2 regions of the Haloleucobacter ellipsoideus genome follow, and region 1 is predicted to be linked to the other one. Evidence: riboswitches for the same ligand, from Rfam matches in the RefSeq annotation. Region 1 holds a riboswitch; the other holds the start of a gene.
What was found. Region 1 has a riboswitch for thiamine pyrophosphate ahead of thiO (glycine oxidase ThiO). Riboswitches for the same ligand answer to the same signal wherever they lie in the genome.
Positions count from the first base shown of each region.

Region 2: another riboswitch for thiamine pyrophosphate. It lies ahead of ACT6QG_RS05640 (TenA family protein); the one in region 1 lies ahead of thiO (glycine oxidase ThiO).

Region 1 is NZ_JBQWAR010000021.1:245,911-249,113, reverse strand. Features, by position in the region: gene ACT6QG_RS15585 (thiazole synthase) at 1-361, opposite strand, end outside; gene thiS (sulfur carrier protein ThiS) at 380-586, opposite strand; gene thiO (glycine oxidase ThiO) at 599-1,792, opposite strand; TPP riboswitch at 1,784-1,877, opposite strand; gene holA (DNA polymerase III subunit delta) at 1,932-2,960, opposite strand; gene lptE (LPS assembly lipoprotein LptE) at 2,964-3,203, opposite strand, start outside.
Region 2 is NZ_JBQWAR010000017.1:66,980-70,182, forward strand. Features, by position in the region: gene ACT6QG_RS05630 (GMC family oxidoreductase) at 1-135, shown strand, start outside; gene ACT6QG_RS05635 (TenA family protein) at 215-877, opposite strand; gene ACT6QG_RS05640 (TenA family protein) at 880-1,527, opposite strand; TPP riboswitch at 1,581-1,695, opposite strand; gene ACT6QG_RS05645 (helix-turn-helix domain-containing protein) at 1,814-2,695, opposite strand; gene ACT6QG_RS05650 (TonB-dependent siderophore receptor) at 2,964-3,203, shown strand, end outside.

The DNA of each region.
Region 1 (3,203 bases):
TCGCCTTCAGCAGCTCTTCCACATTCGGGTAGAGCAGCTCGCGATCGCCGATCACCTCCAGCTTCACCCAGTCCGTCTCCAGCGCCTCGCGGGCAAGTTCCGCGGTGAGGATGGCGTCCTTCGCGGTCTGGCAGCCGGCGGTATTGGGCAGGATATGCACCCGGCCGGTGAGAAGATCCGTCAGGCTCTCCTCATAGCCGGAGAGGGAGATGCGGCGGATGGAGGCTGTCGCCATCTGCGCTCCCGAAGCCTCCAGCGCATCCAGAAACACCTGCTGGTTGGGATAGCCCGCCGTGCCCAGAAACAGGCGGGAATTGAAGGTCCGCCCGGCAATCACGAGCGGGTCGTTCTGCGTGCTCACGTTTTGTCCTGCCCTGTCTCAACCGCCCTGGCGGGCCGTAATGATCTCGATTTCATCGCCATTCTTCAGTCGGGTCTCGCGCCATGTCCGGCGCGGCACCACGGCGCTGTTCAGCGCCACGGCGATGCCCTTCTGGTCCAGCGACATGCCCTTCAGCTCAAGCAGCTCTGCCACCGTGGCCACCTGAAGCTGCTCTTCGGCTCCATTCACCTTCAGCGACACCATTTCACATTCCCTTCACACGCATTCCGCCGCGGCCGGCCGGTTGAAACGGGCCGCGCCAAAGGGCTGCACCACATCATCCAGCACGCCATCCAGCACGAAACGGGCAATGGCCTGCGCCGTGACCGGCAGCAGCAGAATGCCATTGCGATGGTGGCCCGTGGCATAGACCAGCCCGTCCACCTCCGCGCTTGGCCCCAATATGGGGGCATCATCCCGGCTGCCCGGGCGGAAGCCGACCCATTGCTCGATGATCGGCAGTTCCTCGATGGTGGGCAGCACACGCCAGGCATGGGTCAGCAGGGCCAGCTGCCCGCCGGCCGTGATCTGCGTGTCAAAGCCCTTCTCCTCCGTCGTCGCGCCCAGAATGAGGCGGCCATCACGACGCGGGGTGAGATAGATGCCCGGCCCCCAGACCACATGGTTCAGCAGGGGGGCCTCAGGGTCCATCTGCACCGCCAGCATCTGCCCCTTGACCGGGCGCACGGGCAATGCGGGCGCGGGGGCAATCTCCACGCCCCGGCTCCATGCCCCGGCCGCCAGCACCACCACATCCGCCGCAACCTGCCGTTCCCCGGCAATGATGCCGCGCACCCGGCCCCCTTCCGTCTCCACCCGGCTCACCGGGCAATGCTCATGCAGTGCCACGCCGGCCTTCCCGAGGGCCGCCTTCAGGGCGATCACCACCTTGCGGTTATCGACCTGATGATCCTCAAGCGTGAGAATGGCCCCGGAAAGGCGCGTGGCCAGATGCGGCTCACGGCGACGGGCCTCGGCCGGATTGAGCCACTCCACCGGCAGCCCCAGCGCCTGCTGAAGCGTATAGAGGTGGCGCAGCTTCGCGCCATCATCCGCAGTCAGCCCCACGGTGATGATGCCCTCGGTGCGCAGATCGACGCTTTCGCCGGAGGCGGCTTCCAGATCCGCCGCAAATTGCGGCCACAGCTTCTGGCTGGCGCGGTTCAGATCCAGCAACCGCTCCTCACCCGGCTCCACTTCCGCGCAGGCGGCCAGCATGCCGGCCGCTGCATGGCTGGCGCCCTGGCCGGCCACGCCGGCATCGAAGATTTCCACCGCACAGCCAGCCTGGGCCAGACGCCAGCCGATGGACAAGCCCATGACCCCGGCTCCGACAATGGCGACACGCGGACGCGCCTTCCGGGCGGAGAGGGGGGACGATATTGAATGGGACGACAAGCTGGCGCTCATCGGCAACCTCCCTACGCTGGCATGATCCAGACAGGTTCGATGGGTATGATCTCAGCCGCGCGGTGCGGCACCCCAGGCCGAAACCGCATTATCTCATGTCATGATGGCTGGCGGCAAGGGCAGTCTTGCCGCAGAGGCGCTAGACGCGGCGGTGGGCCGCCTGTTGCGCCACCTGCAGGACTGTGCGCTCGCAAATCGCGGGGGCGAGAGCGGCATTGCGACGGGCGGCAAGAATGGCCTCATCCACCGCCAGCATGGCCTTCAGGCACCGCTCCGCACCAAAGGCGCGCAAGGCCTTCTCGATTTTGGGGCGGCGGGAAAAGTGGATCTGCGGGCGCGCTTTCTCCACCACCCGGTCCGCACTCAGGCCGCCTTCCATCTGCAATGCCATGTGGTGAAGCGCGGAAAGCCCGCGCAAAAGGGCACCCAGCACCGCATCCGGCCGGGTGGCAGCGCCAAAGGCCTTTGCCAGCGCCACCACCGCGCCTTTCGTGTCACCGGAAAGGGCCGAGTCGACGACATCATCCAGCGCAAGGGCGGAGGCATCACCGATGATGACGCGCACATCCTCCAGCGTCACGCGGCCATTGCCCATGGCATAAAGGGCCAGCTTGGCGATTTCCCCGCGCGAGGCCAGCCTGTCCCCCCCGATGAGGGAGACGAGAAGCTCGCGCGCATCCCGGTCTATGGTCAGGCCGGCTTCCGCCAGCATGCTGTCCACCAGCCGGGCAAGGTCACGCTGGGTATCGGCATAGCAGGCGATGGCGAGCGCGTTGGAAGCGGATTCGCACAGATTGCGCAGGGGCGCGCCCCGCTTGAGGTCTGCGGCCTCCACCACCACCAGCGCACCGGGCGGCCCCTCCAGCACGGGCTTGAGCGCCGGCACGATATTGCGCGCGCCAGCCCGAACCCGGATGACCCGTTCGCCGCCAAACAGGCCGATGGTGCTGGTTTCGTCAATCAGCCGGCGCGGATCGGCTGACAGCTCATCCCCCTCCAGACGCACAAGGGCGAAGGGATCGCTGGCATCCGTCACGACAGCGCGCACCAGCGCATCGGCGCGCTCACGCACAAGGCCGATATCCGGGCCGAAAAGGAGCACGACATTCTTGCCCGGATCACGCCGGGCAAGAACCGCCTCGGCATCGCCGGGGCGCACGGCAACCATGGGCTATTTGCCCGTAGGCGCCGGGCGCAGGAAATAGCCGACGAGCTGGGTCTTGATCGCCTCGGTCACGATACGCGCGGCACGGATTTCCGCATCCTGCGATGCACTGTAATTGGCGAAGCGCTGATAGCTGGCATCAATGGTGGCCGTGCCATTGGCCGTACCCTTCACCAGCGGAATCTTCTTGTCATCATCCGCCCGCACCAGTCTCCATTCCGCCTTGAGACGGATGATCTCGTTCTC
Region 2 (3,203 bases), on a different contig from region 1:
ATGAAGGCGCTGGGGGGCTTGCGTATTGCCGATGCTTCCGTGATGCCGACCATCACCTCCGGCAACACCAACTCCCCCACCCTGATGATTGCCGAAAAGGCCGCGCAGATGATTCTGGAGGATGCCAGAAGCTGAGGCATGGGGCAGGTGGATGAAGAAAAAGGCCGCGCCGTTGCCCCGGTGTGGCCTTTCTGTTTTCAGTGGTCCGTCGTTGTCAGCGGCCCAGATCCAGCCCCATTTGCCAGAAGTCCGCCTCCAGTCGCGTGGCCTTGGCGAAGATCGCGGCCAGTTCGCTGAAGCGCTGTTCTGTCATGGAGCGGGCGGCCAGTTGATCCAGATGGCGGCGCGCGGCAGAGGCCACACCCTGATAGGCCTCACCCGCATATTCAAGAATCCATTCCCGATAGGGATGATCTCCCGGCAATTCGCGTCCATTGGCGGTGAGCGCATTGCCAATCTCGGCATAGCCGATGACGCAGGGAGCCAGCGCCACATGCAGTTCGAGCAGGTCTCCGGCCGCCCCGCAATCCAGCACATAGCGGGTATAGGCAATGGTGGCCTGATGCTCGGGCGCAGCGGCAATATCGGCCGGGGAAAGCCCCCAGCGCCCGCACAGGCGCACATGCAGCTCCGTTTCGTTCAATATGCCTTCAAGGGCCGCCTGCGCCGCGCGGATATCCTCAAGCGTGCGGCTCTTGTAGGCCGCCAGCGCCCAGGCGCGGGAGAACTGGATGAGGAACAGATAGTCCTGCACCAGATATGTGCGGAAGGCGTCCTGCGGCAGGGTGCCCGCACCCAATTGGCGGACGAAGGAATGGTCCACATAGCTGCGCCAGTCATCCGCCGCCGCGGCTTTCAGACGGTCGAAAATGTCCATGTCTAGTTCTCGCCCTCATAGGCTGCATCGAAGAAATCACGCTCCAGACGGACAGCACGGCGGAAGAAATCGTGGCTCACATCAGCCTCCGCCGGCCCCACCCGGTCCAGCTCATCGCGCAGGAAGGCGACGAAAGCGCGGAAGTCCGGGTTGTCATGCAGGATGATCCATTCGGCATGTACAAAGCTGGCGGGCAGGGGCTGCTTCGCCTTCACCGCCCAGTCCAGATACAGCCCTTCCGCCACATTCAGGACGGAGAGCACCGCAGCATAGGAGCGGGTGGTGGCGGCTTCCTGCATGATGGCCTTGAAACCGGCGGTGGGTGCGGTGTCGGGTGTGTTGTTCCGGGTGGCCTCATCCACGCCCAGCGCCTCGAACGCGCGCAGGAAATAGGTGTTTTCCTCACTGGAAACCATGCCGGCAAAGCGGCCAAAGCGCAGCCGCGCCTCGAAACTGTCCGCCGTTGCCATGGCGGCGCCCAGCAGGGTGAGGAAACTGTCCAGAAAGCGGTGATCCTGCACCAGATAGCGTGCCATGACAGGGTTGGCGATGGAGCCGTCGAGCAGTTCCCGCACGAAGCGGTGGTCCACCGCCTGCGCCCACAGCTGCGCATTGTCCTGTCTCAGGGTTTCGGTGAAGCGCGCGCTCATGGTTTTCCTTCCTCAGCAAGGTGAGGCCGACGAGAAGGCGGGAGAAAGCCGGGCTGGCTGAAAAACCCCATCCCTTCGCCGGCATGATCCGGATCAGGTGCGAAGGGTCACCGCGCTGCAGGGCCAGCGGTCTCTCAGCCCCTTGGCAGGGCTCCCCTTGGTCTGGCTGTTGTAGGCAATCGCCCGGGCTTTGTCACCCGCCGCACGTTTGACCCGGGCTTTGGAGAATGGTTCCAGAATGCTGATTTTTCTGGGATTCCCGGCCATTCGCAAGCTGAAGGACGGGTCAGCCCCGGTGGGTCCGCCGCCATGCCGCCGGCGTTATGCCGCAGGCGCGGCGGAAGGCGCGGGTGAAGTGGGCCTGATCGGCAAAGCCGGCGGATGCCGCGATATCTGCCAGCGAAAGCTCTTCGCGCGTCAACATGTCCTGCACGCGCTTCATCCGCACTTTCATGTGCCACTGGTGCGGCGGCAGGCCGGTGGCGGCCTTGAAGGCATGGCTGAAATAGGACTGCGACAGCTCTGTCAGTTCCGCCAGTTCCTGCATGCGGATGTTGCGCATGCAGTTGTCCTCGATGAAGCCCTGTACCCGCTTGAGCTGCCGGGGGGAGAGAGCGGAACGGCGCGAGGACGGGGTGGGGCCCAGTTTCATAAGGTCAATGAACAGGGCCAGCATCAGCCCGTCACCATACAGGTCATGGCGGCTGTCCGGCTCCATGCACTCCTGCGCGATCAGGCGGGCAAGGCCATGGATGCGGTTGTCAGTGAAATCGAGCCGGGGAGTGGAGAGCACATCCTCATCGAGATCCTCGCCAAGGCGGCGGGAGAGGGTGTCAATATCGAAATGCAGGTCGAGATGGCGCAACTGGCCCGGTTTCTCGATGCGGGACCAGAGCGGCATGCCGGCGGGCACGAAGCTCATGTGGCGGGGCGCGCGGCTGGCGCTGAGATTGGTATCCGGCCCGGTCAGTCGTACCTGGGTGCCCGTTTCGCTCTGGTCGAGCACGACAAACAGGCGGGCATCGTGCGAGATATATTCCCCGCGCGCACCGGCCGCGCAGTGTACATGCCACACATCCGCAACCACGCCGTTCCAGCGCCGCCAGCGCAAATCCTCAAGGATTGTGATGCCTTCAATCGAGGAGGTCATGCGCGGTTGAAAGGTCATGTGCTGCATTCTCTGCGTTGCGCGCCTCCATCCGGTTGCGCGTGCCGTGTCCTGCCCAGAGTAGTTTTGAAGCGGTCCATTTCAGGCACAAGGCCTGTTCAATATGGAAATCCGATGCAATATCATGACAAAAATTGTCAAAGCGCAAGAGGAACAGACAATCCGTTCGCACAAGCCATTGCTATGAGGGCAGTAGTCGACGTCTGCAAGACCAGACTGTTACTTTTTAATAGTTCTTAATTGAGCGCAATGGCGTGCAGGTGATGACATGAACAAGATCGGCGATCCGCTAGACAGGCACTTGCTGCACAGGTCTGTGCTGTTCTGTGGCGTTGCCATGGGGGCAGTTGTGGGCGCGGCGATGATATCCGGGCCGGCCATGGCGCAGTCTGCCGGGCAGGCGGTCGATCAGAATGGCAATGTCATCGAGCTTCAGCAGGTCGATGTGGAGGGCGCGGGCGAAACCGCGACCGGCCCTGTCGATGGCTTTGTCGCGCGCATCACGCAG